Regions from separate parts of the Pseudomonas sp. 2835 genome, predicted to be linked through region 1. Evidence: predicted binding sites of a transcription regulator. Region 1 holds the regulator's gene; each other region holds the start of a gene.

Region 1 (7,607 bases):
CCCATGGCAATCGGGTCCTGACCGACGAACGGTTCATCGTACATGAGGATCTGCGGGTCGAGGGCTATTGCCCGGGCCAGGGCCACACGACGCTTCATGCCACCGGAAAGCTCGTCGGGCATCAGCTCGATGGCCCCGCGCAGGCCAACGGCCTGAAGCTTCATCAGGACGATGTCGCGAATCATCTCGTCAGACAGCTGGGTATGCACGCGCAGCGGGAAGGCAACGTTCTCGAACACATCGAGATCGGTGAACAGCGCGCCACTCTGGAACAGCACACCCATCTGCTTGCGGGCATCGAACAGGTCACTGCGCGACAGGGTCGGCAGGTTCTGCCCGGCCACCCAGACCTCGCCACTGGCCGGGCGCAGTTGTGCCCCCATCAGCCGCAGCAGCGTGGTTTTGCCGCACCCGGAAGGCCCCATGATGCCGGTAACCTTGCCGCGGGGAATGCGTATGTCGACATTATTGAAGATGCTGCGCGAACCGCGCTTGAAGGAAACGCCCTTCAATTCGACCGCGTAGGCGTTATCAACGCTCATCTAGACTCCTTGCGATGCAGCCTTCTCACTCAGACGCGCGCCCCCTTCGTGGAGGCACGCACGCACCGAGCGGGCCGAACAGCGGCGAACTATAGCACCGCTGGTAGTGCCGCCCCAAGGCCGCCGCTGTGCTTGTTCAGCTATGGTTAAGCCAACTGGGCGAATGTATGACAATCACAAGGTGAGGCTTTCGCCCATTACCGCTATAATCGCCGCCTTTTCATCAGGCAATCCGATTTTCGACATGAGCCAATCCAGCGACCTGATCCAATCCGCGCAGCGCACCATCCGTTTCGAACTCGAGGCGGTTGAGGGCCTGCTGGCCCACATCGACGCCGATTTCGTCAAGGCATGCGAGCTGATCCTGGCCAGCAAGGGCCGGGTGGTGGTGGTCGGCATGGGCAAGTCGGGGCACATCGGCAACAAGATCGCCGCCACCCTGGCCAGCACCGGTACGCCGGCGTTTTTCGTGCACCCGGCCGAAGCCAGCCATGGCGACATGGGCATGATCACCCGTGATGACGTGATCCTGGCCCTGTCCAACTCGGGCTCCACCGCCGAGATCGTCACCCTGCTGCCGCTGATCAAGCGCCTGGGCATCCAGTTGATCAGCCTGACCGGCAACCCCGATTCGCCACTGGCCAAGGCTGCCGAGGTCAACCTCGACGCCCGCGTTGCCCAGGAAGCCTGCCCGCTGAACCTGGCACCGACCTCCTCGACCACCGCGGCACTGGTACTGGGCGACGCCCTGGCCATCGCCCTGCTCGAAGCCCGCGGCTTTACCGCTGAAGATTTCGCCTTTTCGCACCCCGGCGGCGCCCTCGGCCGACGCCTGCTGCTGAAGGTCGAGAACGTCATGCATGCCGGCGACGAGCTGCCGCACGTGCAACGCGGCACCCTGCTCAAGGACGCGCTGCTTGAAATGTCCCGCAAAGGTTTGGGGATGACCGTGGTGCTCGAAGCCGACGGACGGTTGGCCGGGATCTTCACCGACGGCGATCTGCGCCGCAGCCTCGATCGCAATATCGACGTGCACAAGACCCTTATCGAAGAAGTCATGACCGCCCACGGCAAGACCGCCCGCGCCGAAATGCTCGCCGCTGAAGCCCTGAAGATCATGGAAGACCACAAGATCAGCGCCCTGGTGGTGATCGACAAGGACGAGCTCCCGGTCGGCGCCCTGAACATGCACGACCTGTTGCGTGCGGGAGTGATGTAAATGACCCAGGACCTGCTCCAGCGCGGCAAGGCCATCAAGCTGGCGGTTTTCGACGTAGACGGCGTGCTCACCGACGGTCGCCTGTACTTTCTCGAAGATGGCAGCGAATTCAAGACCTTCAACACCCTCGACGGCCAGGGCATCAAGATGCTCATGAACTCGGGCGTGACCACGGCGATCATCAGCGGGCGCAAGACCCCGGTGGTCGAGCGCCGGGCAAAGAACCTCGGCATCCCTCACCTGTACCAGGGCCGGGAAGATAAACTGGTGGTATTGGACGAGCTTCTCGGCCAGCTCAACCTAAGCTATGAACAGGTCGCCTATCTGGGCGACGACCTGCCTGACCTGCCGGTGATCCGCCGGGTCGGCCTGGGCATGGCGGTGGCCAATGCCGCCGCTTTCGTCCGCGAGCACGCCCACGGGGTAACCCGGGCACGTGGCGGCGAAGGGGCAGCGCGCGAATTCTGCGAACTGATCCTGCAAGCCCAGGGCAATCTTGACGCGGCCAACGCCCATTACCTGTAGAGCGACACATGTTCAGTAAGAAAATCCGCAACATTGCGCTGTTCAGTGTGATCGCCGCCCTGCTGGTGGCGGTCGGCTACTGGAACATCAGCCCCGAGAGTTTCCTCGACAACAAGCCGGTTGCCGGGCCGGACCAGAGCGCCATCGACTATTACGCGGTGAACGCTCACAGCGTGCAGTTTTTGCCTGACGGCAAGATGCAGTACGAGATGACCGCCGACAAGGTCGAGCACCTCAAGGCCAGCGAAGTCACCCTGCTGACCAAACCCGACCTGCAGATGTACCGCGGCACCACTTATCCGTGGCACGTGCAGAGCGAGCGCGGCGAGGTCAATCCCGACGGCAGCGAAGTCGAACTGATCGATTCGGTACGGGTTGCCCGCACCGACGAAAAGAACCGCACCATGATCATTACCAGCAGCCGCATGACGGTATTCCCGCAGAAGCAATATGCGCAAACCGAGCAAGCCGTTAGAATCGACGGCGCCGGTGGCGTCACTACGGGCAATGGAATGAAAGCGTATTTGAAAGACGGCAGGATGGACCTGCTGTCCAACGTAAGAGGACAGTATGAGGCTCGTTAAAACCCTCCCCTTTTTGCTCAGCCTGAGCGCAGCACTGGGAAGCGCGAGCGCCTGGGCCCTGCCGAACGACCGTGACCAGCCGATCCGCATCCAGGCCGACCACGCTCAACTGGACGACAAGAAAGGCATCGCCACCTACACCGGTGACGTGATCATCACCCAGGGCTCGATGATGATCAAAGGCAACACCGTGACCATCACCCGTACCGCCGGTGGCGACATCGACGTGGTGACCTCGGTGGGCAACCTGGCCTACTTCGAACAGCAGCAGAGCGCCGCCAAGCCAGACAAGATGCAGGGCTATGGCAAGACCATCCAGTACAATGCGCCGCAAAACCGCATCGTCCTGATCGACCGCGCCAAGGTTATCAACGAAGGCAACACCACCGAAGGCGAGAAGATCGTCTATGACACGGTGAAACAGATCGCTACCGCCGGTCGCGGTGGCAAAGTCACCGAGTCGCGTCCGCGCATCGACATGGTGATCCAGCCGAAGAAGAAGGCCGAGTAAATGGCAACCCTCAAAGCCCAGCACCTGGCCAAGAGCTACAAGAGCCGGCAAGTGGTCCGCGACGTCAGCCTGTCGATCGACAGCGGCCAGATCGTCGGCCTGCTCGGCCCTAACGGCGCCGGCAAGACTACCTGCTTCTACATGATCGTCGGCCTGGTTCAGGCCGATCAGGGCCGCGTGCTGATCGACGACCTTGATGTCAGTCACCAGCCCATGCACGGCCGTGCCCGCGCCGGTATTGGCTACCTGCCGCAGGAAGCCTCGATCTTTCGCAAGCTGTCGGTCGCCGACAACATCATGGCGATCCTCGAAACCCGCAAGGACCTGGACCGCGATGGCCGGCGCAAGGAGCTGGAAAGCCTGCTGCAGGAATTCCACATCAGCCACATCCGCGACAACCTCGGCATGAGCCTTTCCGGTGGTGAGCGCCGCCGCGTCGAGATTGCCCGCGCCCTGGCCACCGCACCCAAGTTCATCCTGCTCGACGAACCCTTTGCCGGTGTCGACCCGATCTCGGTTGGCGACATCAAGCAGATCATCCATCACCTGAAGGCCAAGGGCATCGGCGTTCTGATCACCGACCACAACGTCCGTGAAACCCTGGATATCTGCGAAACCGCTTACATCGTCAACGATGGCCAGCTGATCGCCGAAGGCGATGCAGAGACCATCCTGGCCAACGACCTGGTCAAAGAGGTTTACCTCGGCCATGAGTTCCGCCTGTAGGCTCAAGGTGTAAGGCGCTGCCGGAGCGCTCGTAAACAGGCCAGATGATGGCTTAATTGTTACGGCGCTCTAGGCAAACGCTGCAATTTCAGGCATATAATTTGCTTAAAGTTGGCGCTTCGGTGCCCTTGTAGTGGATGGCGCATGTGCGCCGGCAAATAAGGTGTTAAGCCCCTGCCATGAAACCATCGCTCGTCCTAAGAATGGGCCAGCAACTGACGATGACCCCGCAGTTGCAACAGGCCATACGTCTGCTCCAGCTTTCTACCCTGGATCTCCAGCAGGAAATCCAGGAAGCGCTGGAATCAAACCCGATGCTCGAGCGCCAGGAAGATGGCGACGACTTCGACAACAGCGACCCGATGGCCGACAACGCCGAGAGCAAACCCGTCGCCGAAGTTCAGGAAACCAGCTTCCAGGAGACCGCCCCGACGGTGGACAACCTCGAAGAAGGCGAATGGAACGAACGCATCCCCAACGAGCTGCCGGTCGATACCGCTTGGGAAGACATCTACCAGACCAGCGCCAGCAGCCTGCCCAGCAACGATGATGACGAGTGGGACTTCACCACCCGCACCTCCGCTGGCGAAAGCCTGCAGAGCCACCTGCTCTGGCAGCTCAACCTGGCACCGATGTCCGACACCGACCGGCTGATCGCCGTGACCCTGATCGACTGCATCAACAACCAGGGTTATCTCGACGAAACCCTGGAAGAAATCTGCGACTCCTTCGACCCCGAGCTCGACATCGAGCTGGACGAAGTCGAAGCCGTGCTGCACCGCATCCAGCAGTTCGAGCCCGCCGGTATCGGCGCGCGCAACCTCAGCGAGTGCCTGTTGCTGCAACTGCGCCAACTGCCGCCGCGCACGCCGTGGATGACCGAAGCCCAGCGCCTGGTCAGCGACTTCATCGACCTGCTCGGCGGCCGCGACTACAGCCAGCTGATGCGCCGCATGAAGCTCAAGGAAGACGAGCTGCGCCAGGTCATCGAACTGGTACAGAGCCTCAACCCGCGCCCGGGCTCGCAAATCGAATCCAGCGAAGCCGAATACGTGGTACCCGACGTGATCGTGCGCAAGGACAACGAGCGCTGGCTGGTCGAGCTCAACCAGGAAGCGGTACCGCGCCTGCGCGTCAACCCGCAGTACGCAGGCTTCGTCCGTCGCGCCGACACCAGCGCCGACAACACCTTCATGCGCAACCAGTTGCAGGAGGCGCGCTGGTTCATCAAGAGCCTGCAAAGCCGCAACGAAACCTTGATGAAGGTCGCCACCCAGATCGTCGAGCACCAGCGCGGCTTCCTCGATCATGGCGACGAGGCGATGAAGCCGCTGGTGCTGCACGACATCGCCGAAGCGGTGGGCATGCACGAGTCGACCATTTCCCGCGTGACCACGCAAAAATACATGCACACGCCCCGCGGAATTTACGAGCTGAAGTACTTTTTCTCCAGCCACGTCAGCACCTCCGAAGGCGGTGAATGCTCGTCCACGGCGATCCGCGCGATCATCAAGAAACTGGTTGCAGCGGAAAATCAGAAAAAGCCATTGAGTGACAGCAAGATCGCTGGTTTACTGGAGGCACAAGGCATCCAGGTAGCACGTCGCACCGTCGCCAAGTACCGCGAGTCCCTCGGCATTGCACCGTCGAGCGAGCGCAAGCGATTGATGTAACGGCTCCTGAGGTGTGCCACCGCAGTTCAGTGGCAGGCGCAATACCTGCCTCTTATGCACCGGCAACAAAGGAGAAGCTGTATGCAAGTCAATATCAGTGGACAGCATGTAGAAGTTACTCAGCCCCTGCGTGAGTACGTACTTGAAAAGCTTGCTCGCTTGGAGGGGCATTTCGACAAGATTACCAATGTGACGGTAATCATGAAGGTCGAGAAGCTTCAACAGAAGATCGAGGCCACCCTGCAGATCCCGGGCGGCGAAGTGGTTGCAAATGCCGAACACCAAGACATGTATGCAGCGATCGACGCCTTGACTGACAAGCTCGACCGCCAACTGAAAAAACACAAGGAAAAACAGCAAAGCCTGCTGCAAGGTGCAGCGGCCCGCTGATCCCCCTCATCCATGATCCGACTTGAAACCATCCTGACCCCCGGCCGTTCCCTCGTGAACGTGCCGGGCGGCAGTAAAAAACGTGCGCTCGAACAGATCGCCAATCTGATCGGCAAAGAAGTGCCCGAGCTGGACACCCAGATCGTGTACGAAGCCCTGATCGCCCGGGAAAAACTGGGCTCCACCGGTTTCGGCAACGGCATTGCCATTCCCCATTGCCGCCTCAAGGGCTGTGAGTCGCCGGTCAGCGCGCTGTTGCACCTTGACGCCCCTATTGATTTCGACGCCATCGATGGCGCCCCGGTCGACCTGCTGTTCGTACTGCTGGTCCCGGAAGCGGCTACCGATGCGCACCTGGAGCTGCTGCGCCAGATCGCCAGCATGCTCGACCGCCAGGACGTACGCGAAAAACTGCGTGCGGCCGCCAGTAACGAATCCTTGTACCAGGTCGTACTGGACGTACAAAACGGGCACTGAACATGCGCTTGATCATCGTTAGTGGCCGGTCTGGCTCCGGCAAGAGTACCGCCCTCGATGTACTTGAGGACAACGGCTACTACTGCATCGACAACCTGCCTGCTGGCTTGCTGCCGCAACTGGCCGAAAGCGCCCTGATCAACACCGAATTGATGCAGCCCAAGGTGGCCGTGTCGATTGACGCGCGCAACCTGCCCAGCCACCTCTCGCGCTTTCCCGAGCTGCTCGAGGATGCCCGTAGCCGGCATATCCAGTGCGATGTGCTGTACCTGGATGCCGACGAAGAAACCCTGCTCAAGCGTTTCTCGGAAACCCGCCGCCGCCACCCGCTGACCAACAACGAACGCTCGCTGGCCGAAGCGATCGAAGTCGAAAGCGAGCTGCTCGGGCCAATTGCCGACCTCGCCGACCTGAAGATCGATACCACCAACCTGAACCTGTATCAGCTGCGTGATTCGATCAAATTGCGCCTGCTCAACCAGCCGGAGCCAGGCACGGCCTTCCTGGTCGAATCCTTCGGCTTCAAGCGCGGCATGCCGGTAGACGCCGACCTAGTGTTCGATGTGCGTTGCCTGCCCAACCCTTACTGGAAGCCGGAACTGCGCGACCATTCGGGCCTGGAGCAACCGGTAATCGATTACCTGGCAGCCCAGCCGGATGTCGAGGACATGTTCCAGGACATCTCCAGCTACCTGCTCAAATGGTTGCCACGCTTTGCCGCCAGCAACCGCGCGTATGTCACCATTGCCATTGGCTGCACGGGCGGCCACCACCGTTCGGTGTACCTGACCGAGCGTCTGGGCCAGCTACTGCAACAATCGTTAAAGAACGTCCAGGTTCGCCACCGCGACCTCTAGCCCACAGGATCTGCGCCTCGATGCCCGCTCGTGAAATCACCATCATCAACAAGCTGGGGCTGCACGCCCGGGCGGCTGCGAAGTTCGTTGGCGTCGCTGGCAG
Region 2 (7,607 bases), on a different contig from region 1:
AGGCGGCCACAAGCTGTCGGGCTTGCCGGCGCTGCTCAGTGCCCGTGATTACGACGACGTCTACGTCTACAACGGTGATTTTGCCTGGGACAACCAGTCCGGTTTCTTCGGCAACCAGGGCATGACCACCTTCATCGGCCGTAACGACTTCGTCAATCCGGTGTTCTCCGACCCGACCTGGGGCGTGTCCGACCAGGACATGTTCGACCGCGGCAACGAAGAGCTTGCCAAGCACGATGGCAAGAAGCCGATCTACGCGTTGCTGCAGACCCTGTCCAACCACACGCCGTATGCGCTGCCCAAGGACCTGCCGGTCGAGAAAGTCACCGGCCAGGGCCGTCTGGACGAGCACCTGACCGCCATGCGCTACTCCGACTGGGCCCTGGGCCAGTTCTTCGAGAAGGCGCGCAAGGAGCCTTACTTCAAGGAAACCCTGTTCGTCATCGTCGGCGACCATGGCTTTGGCAACCACCAGCAGGTCACTGAGCTCGACCTCGGGCGCTTCAACGTGCCGCTGCTGCTGATCGCCCCGGGTATCCAGGAGAAGTTCGGTGCGGTCAACCACACCGTCGGTACCCAGATCGACATCGTGCCGACCATCATGGGCCGACTGGGCGGCGAAACCCGCCATCAGTGCTGGGGCCGTGACCTGCTCAACCTGCCGGCCGGTGACCAGGGCTTTGGCATGATCAAGCCATCGGGCAGCGAGCAGATCGTTGGCCTGGTCAAGGGTGACCGCATCCTGATCGAGTCCAAGGACATGTCGCCACGCATGTACCGCTATGAGCTGGGTGCCAACTTCAAGGCCGAGCTGATCGAAGCGCCGGACCAGACCGAACTGACCCACAAGCTTGAGTCGTTCATCCAGACCGCGACCAAGAGCCTGCTGGACAACACCGCTGGTGTAGTGCACGGCACCCCGGAATAGCCAGGTTGCTGGTGCTGTAAAAACAGGACCCCGGCTTGCCGGGGTCTTGGCTTTCTGGGCCATGGATGCTCAAATCGCGCGCTTGAGGAAGCGGGGGCTGCAATGGCGCCCATCAAAAAAGGATTTTTGCGTGCGCGTGTTCGTATTGTTTGCCGGCCTGTGCCATTCACTGTTGGCGCTGGCCGATGTTGCACCGGCGGATTACCAGACGCCCCCCGGCTGGCGTACCGAATGCATGGGCCGGGTACAGTTCGATGTGCCCAAGGACATTGACTGGCACATTTCCAGTGGCTATTGGCAGTACTACAATTTCAAGCTTCCCAATCCCACAATCACCCCAGGTGAGCAGCAGATTGCCTACGGCGACGGCTTGACTCCCAAACAACGCTATCTGGTTGACATCGAGGTCAGCCCGTTGACCACTCGCGAACTCTTCGAGCAGATCCGCTATTCCCAAACCCTCAACGTTGAGCCTGCGCAACAGCGGGTTGTCAAGGCAGAGATAAAGGCGCTGGATGCCGTCATCAGCGAAACCCGTAGTGACGACTCGGGCTACAGGGCACTGCTGGACCAAAGTATCGAGCTGGATGAAAAGCTCGAGCGTATCGGCTATGTGCATTCTCAACTGATCTTGCTTGACGATCTGATTCGGCAATTTGCTGCCGAAGGTCGGTCGGTGGCGAAGGCGCAGGTCGAGCGCGATGCCTTCTTCAAAGAACAGGCACAGTGGCCGACCGATGTAGAGTTCGAGCATGAGCGTTCTATCGAGCTGGGGCTGCCGGATGCGTTTGCCAATTGGTATGAAGGCAAACTGGTAGCCTATCTGTGGCGCAACCAACGCATCTATCGTTTCAACTTCCATAGCGGCGCCACCACGGCAACCGCATCCGCTTCGCTGGCATTACTGGAGCCCAGGGCACGCACCGTGCTGGCTGCGTTCCGTACCCGGGCGCAGTACGAAATCCCCCAGGACAACGGCTTCTGTGTGCCCCATGGCTTCATTGCCGACGATGGCGCACCGCGGCATGCCATCACCCTGGGCTTCACGCCGGCAGACAACCCCAAGCTGCTGCACCGCCTGAGCATGAGCAACGATGATGAAAAAGCCGTCGACATGGTCCCGATGATGCTGGATCGACTGATTGCCAACCCGTTTCCCGAGTTGCTCAGTATCGACAAGTTCGGGCCTTCAAGCGTGCCCATTGGTGCCGCCAAGGGGCGTATCGGCGGCGCGCGCTTTCGCCCTCATGATCCTGAAACGCTCGAACCGTCGGCCGTCGAAACGTTCAGGATGGTCGCCGGCGTCTCGTCCTCCGGGCATCAGCCCACCCTGGTGCTGGGCGTGATCAACGAACACTCCCAACCACCCCTGCAGTTCGAGCCCTCCAGGGACGATTTTCTACGCACACTGCAAAGCGTACGTGCGTTGCCAGGCGGCCATCGCTTCGCGGTGCAAGACGACTGAACGACCACCACTGTGCTGAGGTCAACGGAAGGTAAGCCCGATTCACCCTGAACATCTGTACAGAGGAGAGTCCAATGAAAGCATGGGTCATTACCTTTGTTGACCAGAAGGGCGAGCGTACCTCGCTGTCGCTCACCGCGGAGCTGGAGCCGAGTACCGAAGAGGCAGCGCGGCTGATTCGCTCCCATCTGTTTCCGGTCCTGGGCGAACTGGACCTCAATGATTTTCAGGACCGCGAACCCTCGCCAACGGCCAAATGGCTGAAGGAGCAGAACGGGGTGGAGATCACTGCCATCACTGAAGGGCCTTGAACCCGCATGCCGGCTGGCACGCTGGGCAATCAGGCGCTACGCTGCAGACAAGGTCGGGCAATTTTTTTGATTGTCCGGGCTTGCCGATCCACGTCACGCAACAGCTCGAATTGCCCCCGCACGGCTTGTGTGGCGGGCAGGTGCGTTTTGCACTGAAAGTCTATCCATCGGTAATGAGGAGGACGATTCATGAGCAGCCAATACGAGGACATCAGCAGCACGGTCTTGCGTCGGATGAAAGAAGGGGGGTTCAACTTCGCGCAAATTCATCCCATCGAGTTTTATGCGGTATTTCCGGACGAGGCACGGGCGCGGCGAGCGGCAGGTAAGTTTCGCGGCGAATCACTCAGTGCCCAGGTACACGAGCGTGATGATGGCGCCTGGCACCTGGAGCTGAGCAAGGTGATGTTTGCAACCTATGGCGGAATCGGCGAATTCGAACAGGATTTCGAGGCGGTGATCGCCCCGCTGGGTGGAGAAATAGAAGGCTGGGGCGTCAAGCAGGAGCGGCAACTGGCCTGAGTGACGAACAAGCGCGGCGCTTCGCAATGAAGCGCTGCCGTCAAAGCAACCGGGGCGGTTGCACAGATCTGGTGCGACCGTTCTTCGCTTAAATCACAACGTATTGAATAACAAGGAATTATGCCGCTGGCACGAGGCTTGCGATGGCTCGGGTGCACGGGTGACAAGGAGTTCGGCATGATCCGCACCTTTTACGATGAGATGTACACCGCTGACGGTCAGGTCCGTCCGCATTACCGGGAGTTCGCCCGCTGGCTGGCCGAAACCCCACCGGAGCTGCTCGCCCAGCGTCGACGTGAAGCCGACCTGCTATTCCATCGCGCCGGCATAACCTTCACCCTTTATGGCGACGAGCAGGGCACCGAGCGCCTGATCCCCTTCGATACCATCCCGCGCAGCATCCCGGCCAGTGAATGGCGGGTGGTCGAGCGTGGCTGCATTCAACGGGTCAAGGCGTTGAACCTGTTTCTAGCCGACCTGTACCACGACCAGCGCATCATCCGCGCCGGCATCATCCCCGCCGAGCAGGTGCTGGCCAACGACCAGTACCAGCTGGCGATGCAGGGCCTGGACCTGCACCGCGACATTTACTCGCATATTTCCGGGGTCGACCTGGTGCGCGATGGCGATGGCAGCTATTACGTGCTCGAAGACAACCTGCGTACCCCCAGCGGCGTCAGCTATATGCTCGAAGACCGCAAGATGATGATGCGCCTGTTCCCCGAGCTGTTCGCTGCCCAGCGCATCGCGCCCATCGATCACTACCCCAACCTGCTGCTCGATACCCTCAAGAGCTCTAGCCCGCTGGATAACCCCAGCGTCGTGGTGCTGACCCCCGGGCGTTTCAACAGCGCGTTTTTCGAACATGCCTTCCTCGCCCGCGAAATGGGCGTCGAGCTGGTTGAGGGTGCCGACCTGTTCGTACGTGACGAGCGGGTGTTCATGCGCACCACCGACGGCCCCAAGGCGGTCGATGTGATCTACCGGCGCCTGGACGATGCCTTCCTTGACCCATTGGCGTTCAATCCCGATTCGATGCTCGGCGTTCCCGGGCTATTGGCCGCCTACCGCTGCGGCAATGTAGTGCTGGCCAATGCCATTGGCACCGGGGTTGCCGACGACAAGTCGATCTACCCCTATGTCACCGACATGATCCGCTTTTATCTCGACGAGGAGCCGATCCTGAAAAACGTGCCGACCTGGCAGTGCCGCAAGCCTGAAGAGCTGTCCCATGTGCTGGCGCACCTGCCGGAACTGGTGGTCAAGGAAACCCAGGGCTCCGGCGGCTACGGCATGCTGGTCGGCCCGGCGGCAACCCGTGCCGAGATCGAGGCCTTCGCCGCCCGGATCAAAGCCCGGCCAGCGGCCTACATCGCTCAGCCGACGCTGTCGCTGTCGACCTGCCCGACCTTCGTCGAAAACGGCATCGCCCCGCGGCATATCGATTTGCGTCCCTTCGTGCTGTCCGGGCGCGAGACCCGGGTTGTGCCTGGCGGCCTGACCCGGGTGGCCCTGCGTGAAGGCTCGCTGGTGGTCAACTCGTCCCAGGGCGGCGGTACCAAGGACACCTGGGTGGTCGAGGATTAAGTCATGTTGAGTAGAACTGCCTCTGATTTGTACTGGATGTCGCGTTACCTGGAGCGGGCGGAAAACCTCGCGCGGATGCTCGATGTCAGCTACTCGCTGTCGCTGATGCCGCAAGACGGGCGCGGCGACGGCCTGGATGAAATGGCCATGCCGCTGCTGATCACTGGCACCCTCGACGATTACCTCGAGCGCCATGGCCAGTTGCATGCCGAGCGCCTTCTGCACTTCTTTGCCCTGGACCCGGAAAACCCGGCGAGCATCTACAGCTGCCTCGGCGCCGCGCGCGCCAGTGCCCATGCGGTACGTGGGCGGATTACTGCCGACATGTGGGAAAACATCAACGCCACCTGGCTGGAGATTCGCGGTATTGCCGAGCAGGGCCTGAGCCGCTATGGCATGAGCCGTTTCTGCGAGTGGATCAAGGAGCGCTCGCATCTGTTTCGTGGCGCCACTTACGGCACCATCATGCGCAACGACGCCTTTCGCTTCATTCGCCTGGGCACCTTCATCGAGCGCGCCGACAACACCCTGCGCCTGCTCGATGCCCGCTACGAAATGCTCGGCGACGAGGCCGAGGCGGTCAGCGACAGCTCGGCCCGTGGTTACTACCAGTGGAGTGCCTTGCTGCGTGCGCTGTCATCATTCGAGGCCTACACCGAGATCTACCGTGATGCGCCGGCCGCGCGTCATGTCGCCGAGCTGCTGCTGTTGCGCGCCGACGTGCCGCGCTCGCTGCGTGCCTGCACCGAGGAGATCGACCTGATTCTCGCCAGCCTGCCAGGCGGCAACGGTCGCCCGGCCCAGCGCCTGGCTGCCGAGGTGGACGCGCGCCTGCGCTACACCTCGATCGATGAAATCCTCGCCGAGGGCCTGCACCCCTGGCTGACCCATTACATCCCGCTGGTGCGTGAACTGGGTAATGCCATTCACAGCGCCTACCTGGAGGCCGTATGAGACTGACCATTAGCCACGAAACCGCCTACCACTACGAAGACCAGGTGCGCGCCAGTATCCAGTACCTGCGCTTGACCCCACACGACAGCGAGCGCCAGCAGGTGCTCAGCTGGCAGCTGGACCTGCCGCGGCCGGTGCGGGCGCAACTGGACCCGTTCGGCAACATCTTGCACGTGCTGAGCCTGGAGGAGCCGCATTCGGACCTGGTCATCGGCGCCCGCGGCCTGGTCGACATCGATGAAAGCCGCGAAGCCGAGCATGAACTGCAATCACCGTTGCCGTTCCTGCGCTTCACCCGCCTGACCGAGGCCGACGAAGCCTTGCGCAGTTTCGCCAGCCAGCAATGCCGCAAGCGCCGTGACCGTTCGGCGTTGATTGAACTGATGAATGCCCTGAACCAGCGCATGGCCTACCGGCCCGGCAGCACCGCTGTGGATACCAGTGCCGCCCAGGCGTTCGCCGGCGGGGCAGGGGTTTGCCAGGACCACACCCATGCCTTCCTTGCCTGCGCGCGCAGCCTGGGCGTACCGGCGCGCTACGTGTCCGGCTACCTGTTCGACAGCGACAGCCAGCAGATGGCCAGCCACGCCTGGGCCGAAGCCTGGCTGGAGGATGCCTGGTACAGCTTCGATGTCACCAACCAACTGGCTCGGCCAGAACGGCACCTGAAGCTGGCAGTAGGCCTGGACTACCTGGATGCCTGCCCGGTGCGCGGCATGCGCCGCGGTGGAGGTTTCGAGCAAATGCACGCCAAGGTGCTGGTGACGCCCACCCTCAACGCCCAGCAGCAATGAGCCTCAGGGTTTGCGCGTGGCCATGTGGCGCAGATACGCAAGCAGCGCGTCCAGCTCGCTATCGCTGATGATCGCTGGGGCAAACCCGGGCATTTTCGCCTGGGGCCACTGGCGCAGGCTTTGTGGGTCGCGGATATAGCGCCGGAGGAAATCGGCCTGGAAGTACTCGGTCGGGTTGTGCGGCAGGTTCAGGTCCGGGCCGAACTGGGCGTCACCGGCGCCGTTGAGGCGATGGCAGGCCAGGCAGTTCTTCTGGAACACGGCAAAACCCTGGTTGACCGGGTCGTCGGCGCTCAGCCCTGGTGCCGGGCGCATGGCCGGGAAGCGCTCGGCCACTGCCGCCAGGCGGCGAATGCTGGCGACCTGGAAAGGCCATTGCTCAGGGCTGATACGTCCAGCTTGCGGATCGGTCCAGACCAGGTAAAACGGCCCGGCACCGGGCTTGCCCTTGGCCAGAGCCGGCCAAGGCTTGGCCGGGTCTTCAATGGCCAGCCAGGCCCGCGCTGGGCCGTCCTTGAGCAAAGGCGCGGCGGGCATCTCGGCGGCGAAACCGTCCAGGGCGATGGCTTGCAGGTGATCATCGGCCTGCACTCCCTGTAGGAGTGCAGCCAGTGGTACCGCGCGATAATGCATGGTTCTTTTGTAGGAAACATCGTTGTCGATCTGGATGTCCTGCGCCAGCGGATGCGCGAGCAACTCGGCGCTCTGCCAGTGGCGGCTGCCGGTTCCCAGGTCGAGGGTCAATTGCGCCGCCTGCAGGGGCAGGCACAGCAGGGCGAGCAACAAGCTGAAACAGTGGCGCATGGGCAGTCTCCAACCATCAGGGTCGGCAGATTACCTGCACACAACCGGCTCGTGCCAGGCACAAACCGCGGGAAGAGGGCATGCCGCTCAGCCGAACAGGCGTGAAAGGTTCGGCAGGATCAACAGCAGCGTGGTGGCGAAGAGAATGAGCCCGGCTTGACGTACTTTGTGTTGTTTGAACATGGCTGACCGCCTTTTTGTTGTTATTCCTGAGTGCCCAGAGGCTTCCTTGTCGTCGATCT
Region 3 (7,607 bases), on a different contig from region 1:
CCGAGCAGGTACCAGACCATGAAGCTCAGGTCGAAATACAGAAAGGCGGCAAACAGGGTGGGGACATGCCCGGACTTCCAGAAACTCGTATTCATCGAACACCTCGTTGAACAGGGACGGAAACGAAAAAGACGTCGCCACCCGACCCGCTTGTGCGAGTGGGAGTGCGACGTCTTTGTCGTGGAGGGGGCAACCGCCGTTGGCTACCTGTCCTGTGGTGATAGCAAGAGCCGGGCCAGATTCCCTCAGCCAAGCAGGTCGCTCATGGCAATGATCTGCTCGGCCACCTGGATCAGCTTTTGCTGCTTGCTCATTGCCTGGCGGCGCATCAGGGTGTAGGCCTGCTCTTCGTTGCATTCCTTCATTTTCATAAGCAGGCCCTTGGCCAGTTCGATGCGCTTGCGCTCCGCCAGTTGCTGGTCGCGAGCCTGCAGCTGGGCCTTGAGTGCCTGGTCGCTTTCAAAGCGGGCCATGGCCACGTCGAGGATCGGCTGCAGCCGCGCGGCATGGATGCCTTCGACGATGTAGGCGCTGACTCCGGCCTGGATTGCCTGGCGCATCACTCCGGGGTCGTGTTCGTCGGTGAACATGACGATCGGTCGCGGCCGGTCGCGGCTGACCAGCACCACTTGCTCCATGACATCGCGGCCCGGTGACTCGGTATCGATCAGCACCACGTCCGGGCGCACCGTTTCGACGCGGGCCGGCAGGTCGATGGTCAGCCCCGACTCTTCGATCACCTCGAAACCAGCCTGGACCAGGGCGGCTTTGAGGCGGCCGACTTTTTTCGCGGTGTCGTCGATCAGCAGGATTCGCAGCATGTGGGCGTCTCCTTTAGCGGCGGGCGAGGGCGGCGGGTGATTCGGCCAGCGCATGCAGACGAAAGCTGCGGGCGTAGCCATGCGGGTCGCTGCCGTCCCAGCGGCTGCCATCTATCAACTGGCTGCTGCGCATGTCCGGACCGCCGCAGGGTACGCCGATCGCCGTGGCGGCATCGCGGTATAGCGCCAGTTGCTGGACCTGGCGAGCCACGGCAAGGTAGTCGGGATCCTCGCGCAGCAGGCCCCAGCGGCGGAACTGGGTCATGAACCACAGGCCATCGGACAGGTACGGCAGGTTGGCCCGGCCCTCATCATGCAGGCGCAAGGCGTGCGGGTCCTGCCACTGGTTGCCCAGGCCATCCTGGTACTGGCCAAGCAGGCGCGGCTCGATACTCGCCAGCGGTGCATCCAGGTACGCCTTGCCACTGAGCAGTTGCGCGGTGCTGCGGCGGTTTTCGTTGTTTTGCTCGATGAAGCGACTGGCAGCCAGCACGGCCATCACCAGAGCCCGTGCGCTGTTGGGGTATTGCTCGACAAAGGCCCGGGTGCAACCCAGGACTTTTTCCGGGTGGTCCGGCCAGATCGACTGGCTGGTGGCCAGGGTAAAGCCCTGGCCCTGGGCGATGGCGCCTGCCGACCAGGGTTCGCCGACACAAAAGCCATCGATGCGCCCGGCCTGCAGGTGCGCGAGCATTTGTGCCGGCGGCACTACCACACTGTTGACGTCGTGTAGCGGGTGGATGCCCTGGCTGGCCAACCAGTAATACAGCCACATGGCATGAGTGCCAGTGGGGAAGGTTTGGGCAAAGGTCAGTTTTGTCCTGCTTTGGTGCACGAAATGCTCCAGCGCCTCGGGACTGGTCACGCCCTGGCGTTGCAGCGCAGCAGACAGGTTGATGCCCTGGCCGTTCTGATTCAGGCCCATCAGCACTGCCATGTCGATGGCCGGGCTACCGCCGATGCCCAGTTGCACCGCGTAGATCAGGCCGTACAGGCTGTGCGCGGCATCCAGCTCGCCGCTGGCCAGCTTGTCGCGCAGGCCGGCCCAGGAGCTCTGGCGCCGCAGGTTCAGGGTCAGGCCATAGGTCTGGGCGAAACCCTGGGTCGCGGCCACCACCACCGAGGCACAATCGCTCAGGGCCATGAAACCGAGATTCAGGCAGGGCTTTTCCGGGGCATCGCTGCCGTTGACCCAGGCCAGTGAGGTTGCGGGAATAGGGTTGGTCACGTCATTGCGCCTGTGTCGAAGGTCAGGCCGTACCGCTCGCGTGGCAGGCGTTTGCACAGGGTGCAAGCAACGCATATGCCAAGGCGGCCCTGTCCCCCGGGCGACGCCACCGCTATAATCGCCCCCCTCACTCACGTCGAGCTAAACCCGCCCATGTATACCCTGGCCCGCCAGCTGCTGTTCAAGCTCTCCCCGGAGACTTCCCATGACCTGTCCCTGGACCTGATCGGCGCCGGTGGCCGCCTGGGCCTCAACGGCTTGCTGACCAAGGCGCCGGCTTCCTTGCCGGTTACCGTCATGGGCCTGAACTTCGCCAACCCGGTCGGGCTTGCGGCGGGTCTGGACAAGAACGGCGCGGCCATCGACGGCTTTGCCCAGCTGGGCTTCGGTTTTGTCGAGATCGGCACCGTCACCCCGCGTCCGCAGCCGGGCAACCCCAAGCCGCGCCTGTTCCGCCTGCCGGAAGCCGAAGCGATCATCAACCGCATGGGCTTCAACAACCTGGGTGTCGACAACCTGCTCAACCGTGTGCGCGCTGCCAAGTACCGCGGCATTCTCGGCATCAACATCGGCAAGAACTTCGACACCCCGGTTGAGCGTGCAGTGGACGACTACCTGATCTGCCTCGACAAGGTCTACGACCAGGCCAGCTACATCACTGTCAACGTCAGCTCGCCGAACACCCCGGGCCTGCGCAGCCTGCAGTTCGGCGATTCGCTCAAGCAACTGCTCGACGCCCTGGCCGAGCGCCGCTCGCAACTGGTGACCGAGCGCGGCAAGCATGTGCCGCTGGCGATCAAGATCGCCCCGGACATGAGCGATGAAGAAACCGCGCTGGTCGCCGCGGCCCTGGTCGAGTCGGGCATGGACGCGGTGATCGCCACCAATACCACCCTCGGCCGCGAAGGCGTCGAAGGCTTGCAGCATGGTGACGAGGCGGGTGGTCTGTCGGGTGCGCCGGTGCTGGAAAAAAGCACCCATATCGTCAAGGTGCTGGCCGGCGAGCTGGGCGGCAAATTGCCGATCATCGCCGCAGGCGGGATTACCGAAGGCAAGCATGCGGCGCAGAAGATTGCCGCCGGTGCCAGCCTGGTACAGATCTACTCGGGGTTCATCTACAAGGGCCCGGCCCTGATCCGTGAGGCCGTGGATGCCATCGCGGCCATGCCGCGCTGAAACCGCAGGCATAAAAAAGGGCCCCCTCAAGGGGCCCCTGGGCCTCAGCCCGCCGCCCGGATAGGGCGCGCATGGTAATCGGATTCGGTTCCTCGTTCAGCCAACGGCGTGAAGTTCGTTGAGTCTATGGATACCCGCAGTGCCGGTCATACCGTCCCAGTTGTCGCCGCGTCCTTCGCGCCAGCCATTGATCCATGCCTGGCGTACAGACGGTAGAGTAAAGGGGCAAAGCTCGCGGGATTTGCCGGTGACCCCATATTGGTAGCCACGTGAAAATGCTCGTTCCAACGGATCACGCTTAAGTCTTCTCATAGGGTGTTGCCCTCACTTGTTGACTGTAATGTCCCGTCGACCTCTAGAAGGTCGGGCAGAATCGTTCTGCCGGTTTGCGCTCGCTGCCGGCGTCGCGAGCGGAAGTGTTGCCCCATTGCGGTGACAACCTGAGACCAGTTCTAACCAATGCAAGACACAGTGTGAATGATCGTTTTGTCATAAGGACGTAACCTTTCATAGGTCCACAGGATAAGTAAATAAATGCGTCTGATTAGGATCTGGCGCAAAGCCCGCTATGATCAGGGTTTGACCTGCTTCAAAGTCATCTGGCCATCGCTATGTGATAATTTGTAACAATGAAGGCAAAACGACGAAGGGTCATTTTCCTCTTATTTTTGCCTGAATTTTTCATTCTGCTCGGCAATCAAAGACTTTTCAGCCCTTGGCAAAAGTCGGATTGGTGGGCGGCCCGGCGCTCAATGGAGCGCCACTCGAACGCTGTGGAAAGGCGTTCGATTAAACATCGGAAGGGCGATGCGCTTGCCTTTCCACTTTATTGCTCAAGGCTCTGGATACCCCATGTCGGACCGTTTCGAACTTTACCTCACCTGTCCCAAAGGCCTTGAAGGCCTGCTTGCCGAAGAAGCCCGCGGCCTTGGCCTTGAAGAGGTGCGCGAGCACACTTCGGCAATTCGCGGCACGGCCGACATGGAAACCGCCTACCGGCTGTGCCTGTGGTCGCGCCTGGGCAACCGCGTGCTGCTGGTGCTCAAGCGCTTCAACATGAAGAACGCCGACGACCTCTACGACGGTGTCAACGAAGTCGAGTGGCAAGATCACCTGGAGGCCAGCGGCTCGCTGGCAGTGGAATTCAGCGGCCACGGCTCGGGTATCGACAACACTCACTTCGGCGCCTTGAAGGTCAAGGATGCAATCGTCGACAAGCTGCGCACCAGCAGCGGCGAGCGCCCGTCGGTCGACAAGCTCAACCCGGACCTGCGCGTGCACCTGCGCCTGGAGCGCGGTGAGGCAATCTTGTCCCTGGACCTGTCCGGCCACAGCCTGCACCAGCGCGGTTACCGCCTGCAGCAAGGTGCTGCGCCGCTTAAGGAAAACCTTGCGGCGGCGGTGCTGATCCGTGCCGGCTGGCCACGCATCGCTGCCGAAGGCGGCGCCCTGGCCGACCCGATGTGCGGCGTGGGGACCTTCCTGGTCGAAGCGGCGATGATCGCCGCCGATATCGCGCCTAACCTGCGCCGCGAGCGCTGGGGTTTCAGCGCCTGGCTTGGTCACGTGCCGGCACTCTGGCGCAAACTCCATGACGAAGCGCTGGCCCGTGCCGAAGCCGGTCTTGCCCGTCCGCCGCTGTGGATCCGTGGCTATGAAGCCGACCCGCGCTTGATCCAGCCAGGCCGTAACAACGTCGAGCGCGCCGGGCTGAGCGACTGGGTGAAGATCTACCAGGGCGAGGTCGGCAGCTTCGAGCCGCGCCCGGACCAGAACCAGAAAGGCCTGGTGATCTGCAACCCGCCATACGGCGAGCGCCTGGGCGACGAAGCGAGCCTGTTGTACCTCTACCAGAACCTCGGCGAGCGCCTGCGTCAGGCTTGCCTGAACTGGGAAGCGGCGGTATTTACCGGCGCCCCGGACCTGGGCAAGCGCATGGGTATCCGCAGCCACAAGCAATATGCCTTCTGGAACGGCGCTTTGCCGTGCAAGCTGCTGCTGATCAAGGTCCAGCCCGACCAGTTCGTCACCGGTGAGCGCCGTCAGCCCGAACGTAATGGCGACGCTGCCGAGCAGCGTACCCCGGCCGCCGTGGCCAGCGAGCCGGCGCGCCTGAGCGAAGGCGGGCAGATGTTCGCCAACCGCCTGCAGAAGAACCTCAAGCAACTGGGCAAATGGGCCAAGCGCGAGAACGTCAGCTGCTATCGTCTGTACGATGCCGACATGCCCGAGTACGCCCTGGCCATCGACCTGTACCAGGATTGGGTCCATGTGCAGGAGTACGCCGCACCACGCTCGATCGACCCTGAAAAGGCCCAGGCGCGCCTGTTCGACGCCCTGGCAGCGATTCCCCAGGCCCTGGGCATCGACCAGAGCCGCGTGGTGGTCAAGCGCCGCGAGCGTCAGAGTGGCACCCGTCAGTACGAGCGCCAGAGCGCCCAGGGCCAGTTCCTCGAAGTGCAGGAAGGCGGCGTCAAGCTGCTGGTCAACCTCACCGATTACCTGGACACCGGGCTGTTCCTCGACCACCGTCCGATGCGCCTGCGCATTCAGCGCGAGGCTGCCGGCAAGCGCTTCCTCAACCTGTTCTGCTACACCGCCACCGCCAGTGTGCATGCGGCCAAGGGCGGCGCGCGCAGCACCACCAGCGTCGACTTGTCGAAGACTTACCTGGACTGGGCGCGGCGCAACCTGTCGCTCAATGGCTTCTCGGACAAGAACCGCCTGGAGCAGGGCGATGTCATGGCTTGGCTGCAAGCCTGCCGCGATGAGTACGAGCTGATCTTCATCGATCCGCCGACCTTCTCCAACTCCAAGCGCATGGAAGGTGTATTCGACGTGCAGCGCGATCATGTCGAGTTACTCGACCTGGCCGTGGCACGCCTGGCGCCGGGCGGTGTGCTGTACTTCTCGAACAACTTCCGCAAGTTCCAGCTGGATGAAAACCTGGCTGAGCGCTACGCGGTGGAAGAGATCAGTGCCCAGACCCTGGACCCGGATTTTGCCCGTAACAGCAAGATTCACCGAGCCTGGAAAATTCAGGCGCGCTGATTGGCTGATTGTCGCGGGTGATGATTGCTACGTTAATGGCTAATGGCTATAACTCAATCAGAGCCCGCGATCCGCTGGACGCTGGCGTTTTGAGTGCTTTCTATGTCGATGCACGTCGCTCGTCCGAAGATGCTCGGCTTTGTCAGCGAAGAAGTTTCCGCCTGGCTGGTGGCAGGTGTGGCGTTTGTGGCCGGCAGCCTGTTGACGGCGCTGCTGGCGCTGGCCACTCATGACCTGTATCGCCAGCAGCTGCGGCAACGCTTCGAACTGCTCGCCAGTGAGCGTTACAGCCGAATCGAAGAACGCTTCGAGGATCAGGTGCAGCGCCTTGATGGGCTGCGCCGGTTCTTCGTGTTCTCTGAAAGCGTCACCCTTGCCGAATTCAACGGCTATGCCCAGCCCTTGTTATACCGCACCCAGGCATATGCCTGGGCTCCGCGGGTGGCGGGTGATGAGCGTCAAGGCTTCGAGCGCAGCGCCGCCCAGGTCCTGGGCAAACCTTTTGCCATCCACGAATTGAATGAAGCCGGCAGCTTGCAGGTCGCGGCCGCGCGCCCCCTTTTTTACCCGGTGTTCTACACCCAGGCGTCCAGCCGTCAGGTCCAGCCCCTGGGCCTGGACCTGCTGTCCCAGCCCCTGCGCCAGGCGGCGCTTGATCGCGCCCGACAACCCGGGAGCATGGCGGTTTCAGCGCCGCTGAACCTGACGAATGTCGACCCGGCCTTCAGCCGTGGGGTGTTGATGGTGGCCCCGGTGTTTGCCCCGGGCAGCGCCGCCTCGCCACCTGATGGCTATGTCCTAGCGGTGATCAGCCTGCAGCAACTGATGGCCGAAGGGCTGCCGAGCGCGAGCGAGGACAACCTGGTGGTGCGCATCCTCGACCTGTCGGGGCAGGGCCAGCACGAGGTGCTGTTCCAGTCCGCCAACCAGGGCGCCGACACCGACCTGACCGCCAGCCACTTGTTGCGCCTGGCCGATCACGACTATCAACTGGATATCCAGCCGAGCCTTGCGTTCATGGACGCCAACCGCTCTTCGGCGGTCAATGCCGTGGTGCTGCTCGGTGGTCTGCTCAGCCTGTTGCTCAGCGCCTTGCTGTTCAGCCTGTTTGGCCAGCGCCAGCGTGCCCTGACCCTGGTCGAGCAGCGCACCGCCGAACTGCGGGTCAGCGAACAGTCGCTGCGCAATACCCACAACCAATTGCGCAGCGTGCTCGATGCCGCCACCCAGGTGGCGATCATCGCCACAAGCCTGCGTGGGGTGATCAGCACCTTCAACGCCGGCGCCGAACGCATGCTCGGCTACCACAGCGCTGAAGTCATCGGCCACCT
Region 4 (7,607 bases), on a different contig from region 1:
AGCTTGCCAACGAAGGCTTCGAGGTGTTCCTCCACGCCCGCCACCAGATCGACATCTTCCCCGAGGTGCAGCCGGTGCTGGAGATTCTCCGTCGCCACTACACCCTGGGCGTGGTCACCAATGGCAACGCCGATGTGCGCCGCCTTGGCCTGGCCGATTACTTCAAGTTCGCCCTGTGCGCCGAAGACTTAGGGATAGGCAAGCCCGACCCGCAACCCTTCCTCGAAGCCCTGCGCCAAGGCGAAGTCGAGGCGGATGCGGCGGTGCACATTGGCGATCACCCCGGCGATGACATTGCCGGGGCCCAGCGCGCCGGCCTACGGGCGATCTGGTTCAACCCCCAGGGCAAGGCATGGGAAGCCGAGAACCGCCCTGATGCACAGATACAGCGGTTGTCTCAGCTGCCTGATCTGCTCAACAGCTGGCGCTGAACAGCAGACACAAAAAAGCCCGCAGCGACGGCGGGCTTTCTTGCTGACGGGGCCACTCAGATAGGGCGGCTACCGTACTTGTTGTCCGGCTTCTTGGGCGGATCGGCGACCACGTTGGCCTCCACTTCCTGCACCTTGCCACCACGGGAGAGGAACTCTTCCATAGCCTTGGCCAGGGCATCACGCTCCTTCTGCTTGGCTTCCATGCTCGGCATCTCGTCTACCGAGACTGCTGCCTTGGACTTGCCCTTGGCTGCAGGAGCCGGGCTATCGTCGCTATCATCGACAGCTACATCATCAGCTGCCGCTTCGAGGCCTTCATCGCCTTCGTCTTCGTCGCCTACTTCGAGGTCGTCAGTTTCCAGATCATCGTCGCTCATGTTCTACCTCATGACTTGCGAAAAGCAGATTAGTTATAGACCAGCAACGTCGAAAATCGACAGCTGCCAGAAAAAATTCAAGGTCCGCAGGCAGGCTACGGGCCGTGGTTGCGCCACAACGAATGGCGAGAACCGGGCAAACCCCACGTCACGGGCGAGGTCTGTACAAATAAAGAGCGGGCGGCGTTAACGCGCCGACATACCCTGGCGTGATCGACTCGCTTATTGGCAAGCCTAGCAAAGGGTACGAAAGTTTGCGGACAGGTCGTCAGCACCCTTCGGCGCGCATTCTAGCGTGCTCAGAGAAAAAGCAAAGTGCCTAAATTTCACTGAACGCTGTAAGTTTTCTGCCCACGTCTCATGCTGCCGGAAAAGCTCGCCTGGAAACCGTTTGCGCCTTACCGAACTGACAAAATCCGGGCAAAAAAATGCCCGGCAAGCCGGGCAAGTTTTTTTCGAGGCTGTTACAGGTTGTAGCCGCGCTCGTTGTGTTGCGCCAGGTCGAGGCCGACCGACTCTTCTTCTTCGTTGACCCGCAGGCCCATGACCAGATCCAGCACCTTGAGAATCACGTAAGTGACGATCGCGGTGTAGATCACGGTGAAGCCGACGCCCTTGGCCTGAATCCAGACTTGCGCGCCGATGTCTTCGACGGTGCCGAAGCCGCCCAGCGCCGGGGCTGCGAACACGCCAGTGAGGATCGCGCCGACGATACCGCCGATGCCGTGCACGCCGAAGGCATCCAGGGAGTCGTCGTAGCCCAGCTTGCGCTTGAGGCTGGTGGCGCAGAAGTAGCAGATCACGCCCGCCACCAAGCCGATTACCAGGGCGCCCATGGGCCCGACGGTGCCGGCAGCCGGGGTGATGGCCACAAGACCTGCTACCACGCCCGAGGCGATGCCCAGCGCGCTTGGTTTACCGTGGGTCAGCCACTCGGCGAACATCCAGCCCAGGGCCGCTGCCGCGGTAGCAATCTGGGTCACCAGCATGGCCATGCCGGCAGTGCCGTTGGCGGCTGCCGCGGAGCCTGCGTTGAAGCCGAACCAGCCGATCCACAGCATGGCGGCGCCCATCAGGGTGTAACCGAGGTTGTGCGGCGCCATCGGCGTGGTCGGGAAGCCCTTGCGCTTGCCCAGCACCAGGCAGGCCACCAGGCCGGCGATACCGGCGTTGATGTGCACCACGGTGCCGCCAGCGAAGTCGAGCACGCCCCAGTCCCACATCAGGCCGCCATTACCGCTCCAGACCATGTGGGCGATGGGCGCATAGACCAGGGTGAACCAGATGGCCATGAAGATCAGCATCGCCGAGAACTTCATGCGCTCGGCAAAGGCACCGACGATCAGCGCCGGGGTGATGATCGCGAAGGTCATCTGGAAGGTAATGAATACCGCCTCAGGGAACAGCGCCGCCGAAGAGGTCAGGCTCGCCGGGGTCACGCCGGCGAGAAACGCCTTGGACAGACCACCAACGAAGGAATTGAAGTTGACTACACCTTGCTCCATACCGGTGGTATCGAACGCCAGGCTATAGCCGTAAACCACCCACAGGACGCTGATCAGGCCGGTGATCGCAAAGCACTGCATCATCACCGACAGCACGTTCTTGGAACGCACCATGCCGCCGTAAAACAGGGCCAGACCAGGGATGGTCATGAACAGCACCAAGGCTGTGGCGGTCAACATCCAGGCGGTGTCGCCGGAGTTGAGCACGGGGGCTGCCTCCTCTGCCATGGCCAGGCCGGGCATTACGAGGGACAAAAGGGCTCCTAGCCCTGCGAACTGACGCAGAGTCATATTGTTATCTCCTGGGGCGTTGGGGTTTGGTGAGGCTTTTTTTAGATCGCGTCGGTATCGGTTTCGCCGGTACGGATGCGAATCGCCTGCTCCAGATTGACCACGAAAATCTTGCCGTCACCGATCTTGCCGGTGTTGGCCGCCTTGGTGATCGCCTCGATGACCCGGTCCAGATCCTTGTCATCGATGGCGACGTCGATCTTCACCTTGGGCAGGAAATCGACCACATATTCAGCGCCGCGATACAGCTCGGTGTGACCTTTCTGCCGGCCGAAACCTTTGACTTCAGTGACAGTGATGCCCTGCACGCCGATTTCGGACAGCGACTCGCGCACGTCGTCCAACTTGAACGGCTTGATGATGGCAGTGACTAGCTTCATGAAACTCTCTCCCGAATTGGTGGACTTGCCCCAGGAAAACAAACCCGACTCAAGTCTAAGCGCAGTGCCTGGCTTTGTAACGCGTCGTCATGGTGACTGCATCAGTGCATGGGTCATGAAGGACATAGCAGAAAGCTTGCCAGAATGGTTAAAGCCCCTGATTACAGGGACTTAGGTTGCGCAGCCCGACTTGGCCAGTCGCCAGCACGGTTTTGATGCACAACAACGGTGCGCGGCGTTTCGCCGCCATGCGCGAAAAGCGTGCAGCATTGGGGCACTAAGGCTGCGTGCTACACTGGCGCCCCATTGCATACTGTGGACAGCCGAATATGCTCGCGCCCAAAGCCTTTCTTGATGCCCTGAGCGACCAGGCCTCGCGCCTGTTCAGCGGCGACACCTCGCAGCCCCGCAGCGAAATCGAAAGCCAGTTCAAAGCCCTGCTGCAAAGCGGCTTCAGCAAACTCGAACTGGTCAGCCGGGAAGAATTCGACAGCCAGATGGTCGTCCTGGCCCGCACCCGTGCCCGCCTTGAAGCGCTCGAAGCCAAGGTCGCGGAAATGGAAGCACGCCTGAACCCGCCTGCCGCCGAGTGAGCCTGCGATGACGCCATCTGCTGAATATCCGGTGCTGTTGTTCTCCTACGGCACCCTGCAGGACAAAGCCGTGCAGCTGGCCAACTTCGGCCGCGAACTGGTCGGCCAGACTGACCAGATGCTCGGTTACAGCCAGACATGGGTGGAAATTACCGACCCGCAAGTCCTGGCCACCAGCGGCAAGACCCATCACCCGATCGTCACCCCCAGCAGCAATGCAAACGACTGCGTGGCCGGCATGGTCTTGCAGATCAGCGAAGCTGAACTTGCGGCGGCGGACGCCTATGAAGTGGCCGACTACAAGCGGGTTGCGGTGACCCTGGCCTCTGGTCTGACGGCCTGGGTTTACGTGCGCGCCTGAGCTCATGGCGTGGCTGGCTGAGCTGGCCTCATCGCGGGTCAAGTCGAGTCGTCGCACCGCCGCTCCCACAAGGGGCTGTGTACGCCGGACCTGTGGGAGCTGGCCTTGCCAGCGATCGAGCGCAAAGCGCTCGCAAAAACACGCCGGAAAAAACCTGACTCACTCTTCCGCGCCTTGATCCGCTCCACCCCACTACGCTTGCAGAGCCGCAGGACGCGGCCTCGTCTAGATCATGGAGCGTTCATGTCCCTCGCCCTTGTCCACAGCCGTGCCCAGGTCGGTGTTTCGGCCCCGGCGGTCAGTGTTGAAGCGCATCTGGCCAATGGTCTGCCGGCACTGACCCTGGTTGGCCTGCCGGAAGCAACCGTGAAAGAAAGCAAGGATCGGGTGCGTAGCGCGATCCTCAATTCCGGCCTGGAATTCCCCGCCCGGCGCATCACCCTCAACCTCGCGCCAGCCGACCTGCCCAAGGATGGCGGGCGCTTCGACCTGGCCATCGCCCTGGGGATTCTCGCCGCCAACGGCCAGTTCCCGATTGCAGCGCTTGGCGAGGTGGAATGCCTGGGCGAACTGGCGCTGTCCGGGGCGATCCGCTCGGTGCAAGGTGTTCTGCCCGCCGCCTTGGCTGCACGAGCAGCCGGTCGGGCCCTGGTCGTGCCGCAAGAAAATGCCGAAGAAGCCTGTCTGGCATCGGGGCTGGTGGTGTTTGCAGTCAGTCACCTGCTGGAGCTGGTCGCCCACTTCAACGGCCACACCCCGCTCAATCCCTACGCAGCCAACGGCCTGTTGCTGCAGATCCGCCCCTACCCAGACCTCAACGAAGTACAGGGCCAGCAAGCCGCCAAGCGCGCGCTACTGGTCGCGGCCGCAGGCGCACACAACCTGCTGTTCAGCGGCCCTCCGGGCACCGGCAAAACCCTGCTCGCCAGCCGCCTGCCCGGCCTGTTGCCGCCGCTGGATGAGCGCGAGGCACTGGAGGTGGCAGCGATCCAGTCGGTGGCCAGCCATGTACCGCTGAGCAGCTGGCCGCAGCGGCCGTTTCGCCATCCGCATCACTCGGCCTCCGGTGCTGCACTGGTCGGCGGTGGCAGCCGACCGCAGCCCGGGGAAATCACCCTGGCCCACCTCGGCGTGCTGTTTCTCGATGAGCTACCAGAGTTCGAACGACGTGTATTGGAGGTGCTGCGCGAACCCCTGGAGTCCGGCGAAATCGTTATCGCCCGGGCCAAGGACAAGATCCGCTTTCCGGCGCGCTTCCAGCTGGTCGCCGCCATGAACCCCTGCCCCTGTGGATATTTTGGCGACCCCACCGGGCGCTGTCGCTGCAGCAGCGAGCAGATCCAGCGCTACCGCAACAAACTCTCCGGGCCCCTGCTCGACCGCATCGACCTGCACCTGACCGTCGCCCGCGAAGCCACGGCACTGTCCACCAACAGCAGCCATGGCGAAAGCAGCGCCACCATAGCCGCGCAAGTCGCCGCCGCCCGCGACATCCAGCAACAGCGCCAGGGCTGCGCCAACGCCTTCCTCGACCTACCCGGCCTGCGCCAGTATTGCGGGTTATCCACAGCCGACCAGACCTGGCTGGAAAGCGCCTGCGAACGCCTGACCCTGTCGCTACGCGCCGCCCACCGCCTGCTCAAGGTGGCGCGCACCCTGGCTGATCTGGAACAGCTGGACAACATTGGCCGCGAGCACCTGGCCGAGGCGCTGCACTATCGCCCCAACAACCAGTAGTAAATCCCCGCATTCTGCTCTTAACTTGGCAACAGCCCACCGCACCGAGACCGGTATGTTCGCATTCGTCCAGAGTTACCCGCTGTTGCTCGGCATTACCCTGATCGTGCTCGACCTCACGCTCTGGCAGCTTATACCCGCCCATCGCCGACCTTTGCGCATTGGTGTACGTCTGTTGGCGTTTTCGCTGTTCACCTGGGTGCTGATCAGCGCCGGAGTCAGCCCGTTGCAACCTGCGCCCTGGGTCGAGGATGTGCCGCGCAATCTGTTGGCAACGGTGTTGGGGATCGCCTGGTGGCTGTTTGCGGCGCGCGCCGCGACGGTGGTGATCGGTCTGGTGCTGGTTGCCCGTAGTGGCCACACCGGGCGTTTGCTGCAGGATGTGCTGGGTGCGGTGATCTTCCTGGTGGCCATTGTGGCTGCGGCGGCCTATGTGCTGCAGTTGCCGGTCAAAGGCCTGCTGGCAACCTCGGGGGTGATGGCGATCGTCATCGGCCTGGCGCTGCAGAGCACACTCAGTGATGTGTTCTCCGGCATTGTACTGAACACCACCCGCCCCTATCAGATCGGCGACTCGATCAGCATCGACGGCACCGAAGGCAAGGTCATCGAGATCGACTGGCGCGCCACCCGCCTGCTCACTGGCAACGGCAGCATGGCGGTGATTCCCAACTCGGTGGCGGCCAAGGCCAAGCTGCTCAACTTCAGTCAGCCCAGCGATGTCCACGGTGTCTCCATCAGCGTCGTGGTGCCAGCCAAGGTGCGCCCACGGCGGGTGCTCGATGCATTGGAGAAAACCTTGCAGGGCACGCGCTCGTTGCTGACCAGCCCGGCGCCGAAGGCCACGATCAAGAGTTCGAGCCTGGAGTCGGTGGAGTACGAGGCTAGTGGCTTTGTCAGTTCCATGAGCCAGAAGACCGAGGTACGCAACCATATGTTCGACCTCGCCCACCGGCACCTGGAAGCCGCCGGCGTGGTGTGGAACAGCGACTCCCAGCCCGGCCAGATGTGGAACCGCCAGCGCGCCCTGCTCGAAGACGTGCGGATCTTCCGCTCATTGAGCAACGAAGAGAAAGACAACCTCAGCCAGCGCATGACCGCCGTGGAATACCTGGCCGACCAGGTGATCCTCGGTGTCGGCGACAGTTCGGACTTCCTGCTGGTGATTGGCACCGGGGTGGTGTCGGTCGGGATTCGTGATGGTGACAAGCAGCTTGAAGCCGGGCGCATGGGCCCGGGTGAGGTATTGGGAGTGGAGGGCTTGCTGGAAGCGGATGATTCCACTGCCGAGTTCCGCACCCTGACCAGTTGCATCCTCTACCGCATCGACAAGGACGAAGTGCGCAGCTGCCTTGAGCAACGCAACGAGGTCAAGACCGCGCTGCTCAAGCTGCAACGCATCCGCCAACAAACCCGCCAGTCACTGCTTGAGCAAAAGCCTGCAGCCATCAAGAAAGGCGGCTTTCTCAGCTGGCTGCACAAGTAGCGGTCAGAGCACCACGCGCAAGCACTGCCCGGCGTGATACAGCGAGAACCCGGTTTCGTAGAAGCCGGTCCGCAGCGCCGGTGCCGACACTGGCTTCATTGCCGAGAACGGAATCGGCAAGGCATCGGGGTTATCGCACAACAGGTACTGGGCGAAGGCTTTGCCGATCACCGTGCCGGTCGTGTTGCCGCGACCGTTATAGCCGGTGACGGCGACGATGCCCGGTGCAGGTTCAAACAGGCGCATCAGGTGGTCCGGGGTAAAATCGATGCAGCCGGTCCAGTGCATTTCCCACTCGACCTTGCCCAATTGCGGGAAGTAGTGGTTCTGGATGCGGTTGGCCCAGCTGCGGATGAACCAGGCTGGCTTGTTGTCGACCCGCCCAAGGCTGCCGAGCAACAGGCGCCCCTCATCATCGCGACGGATGCTGCTGAGCACCGTGC

The links. Region 1 encodes sigma-54, which starts transcription at its own class of promoters, with help from an activator protein. Its sites were predicted from a motif close to ANTGGCATNNANNTTGCTNT; they were not measured.
Region 2: a site for sigma-54 is predicted at 3,352-3,371, ahead of ABIE20_RS07800 (circularly permuted type 2 ATP-grasp protein). Genes of this name have one in related genera too.
Region 3: a site for sigma-54 is predicted at 2,113-2,132, ahead of ABIE20_RS06935 (CmpA/NrtA family ABC transporter substrate-binding protein). Genes of this name have one in related genera too.
Region 4: a site for sigma-54 is predicted at 3,112-3,131, ahead of glnK (P-II family nitrogen regulator). Genes of this name have one in related genera too.

The regions. Positions count from the first base shown of each region.
Region 1 is NZ_JBNDLE010000002.1:344,427-352,033, reverse strand. Features, by position in the region: gene ABIE20_RS03715 (ATP-binding cassette domain-containing protein) at 1-542, opposite strand, end outside; gene ABIE20_RS03710 (KpsF/GutQ family sugar-phosphate isomerase) at 787-1,761, shown strand; gene ABIE20_RS03705 (KdsC family phosphatase) at 1,762-2,286, shown strand; gene lptC (LPS export ABC transporter periplasmic protein LptC) at 2,295-2,870, shown strand; gene lptA (lipopolysaccharide transport periplasmic protein LptA) at 2,857-3,381, shown strand; gene lptB (LPS export ABC transporter ATP-binding protein) at 3,382-4,107, shown strand; gene ABIE20_RS03685 (RNA polymerase factor sigma-54) at 4,287-5,780, shown strand; gene hpf (ribosome hibernation-promoting factor, HPF/YfiA family) at 5,862-6,170, shown strand; gene ptsN (PTS IIA-like nitrogen regulatory protein PtsN) at 6,183-6,647, shown strand; gene rapZ (RNase adapter RapZ) at 6,650-7,504, shown strand; gene ABIE20_RS03665 (HPr family phosphocarrier protein) at 7,525-7,607, shown strand, end outside.
Region 2 is NZ_JBNDLE010000004.1:314,262-321,868, reverse strand. Features, by position in the region: gene ABIE20_RS07820 (LTA synthase family protein) at 1-928, shown strand, start outside; gene ABIE20_RS07815 (T6SS immunity protein Tli4 family protein) at 1,059-2,393, shown strand; gene ABIE20_RS07810 (hypothetical protein) at 2,468-2,704, shown strand; gene ABIE20_RS07805 (ribonuclease E inhibitor RraB) at 2,894-3,226, shown strand; gene ABIE20_RS07800 (circularly permuted type 2 ATP-grasp protein) at 3,404-4,813, shown strand; gene ABIE20_RS07795 (alpha-E domain-containing protein) at 4,817-5,767, shown strand; gene ABIE20_RS07790 (transglutaminase family protein) at 5,764-6,561, shown strand; gene ABIE20_RS07785 (c-type cytochrome) at 6,565-7,365, opposite strand.
Region 3 is NZ_JBNDLE010000004.1:130,362-137,968, reverse strand. Features, by position in the region: gene ABIE20_RS06945 (nitrate/nitrite transporter) at 1-95, opposite strand, end outside; gene ABIE20_RS06940 (ANTAR domain-containing response regulator) at 246-821, opposite strand; gene ABIE20_RS06935 (CmpA/NrtA family ABC transporter substrate-binding protein) at 835-2,049, opposite strand; gene ABIE20_RS06930 (quinone-dependent dihydroorotate dehydrogenase) at 2,203-3,225, shown strand; gene rmf (ribosome modulation factor) at 3,322-3,537, opposite strand; gene rlmKL (bifunctional 23S rRNA (guanine(2069)-N(7))-methyltransferase RlmK/23S rRNA (guanine(2445)-N(2))-methyltransferase RlmL) at 4,078-6,276, shown strand; gene ABIE20_RS06915 (sensor domain-containing diguanylate cyclase) at 6,379-7,607, shown strand, end outside.
Region 4 is NZ_JBNDLE010000027.1:1,068-8,674, reverse strand. Features, by position in the region: gene ABIE20_RS25190 (HAD family hydrolase) at 1-431, shown strand, start outside; gene sutA (transcriptional regulator SutA) at 488-811, opposite strand; gene ABIE20_RS25180 (ammonium transporter) at 1,276-2,607, opposite strand; gene glnK (P-II family nitrogen regulator) at 2,649-2,987, opposite strand; gene ABIE20_RS25170 (accessory factor UbiK family protein) at 3,317-3,580, shown strand; gene ABIE20_RS25165 (gamma-glutamylcyclotransferase family protein) at 3,588-3,941, shown strand; gene ABIE20_RS25160 (YifB family Mg chelatase-like AAA ATPase) at 4,185-5,678, shown strand; gene ABIE20_RS25155 (mechanosensitive ion channel domain-containing protein) at 5,734-7,164, shown strand; gene amaA (L-pipecolate oxidase) at 7,168-7,607, opposite strand, start outside.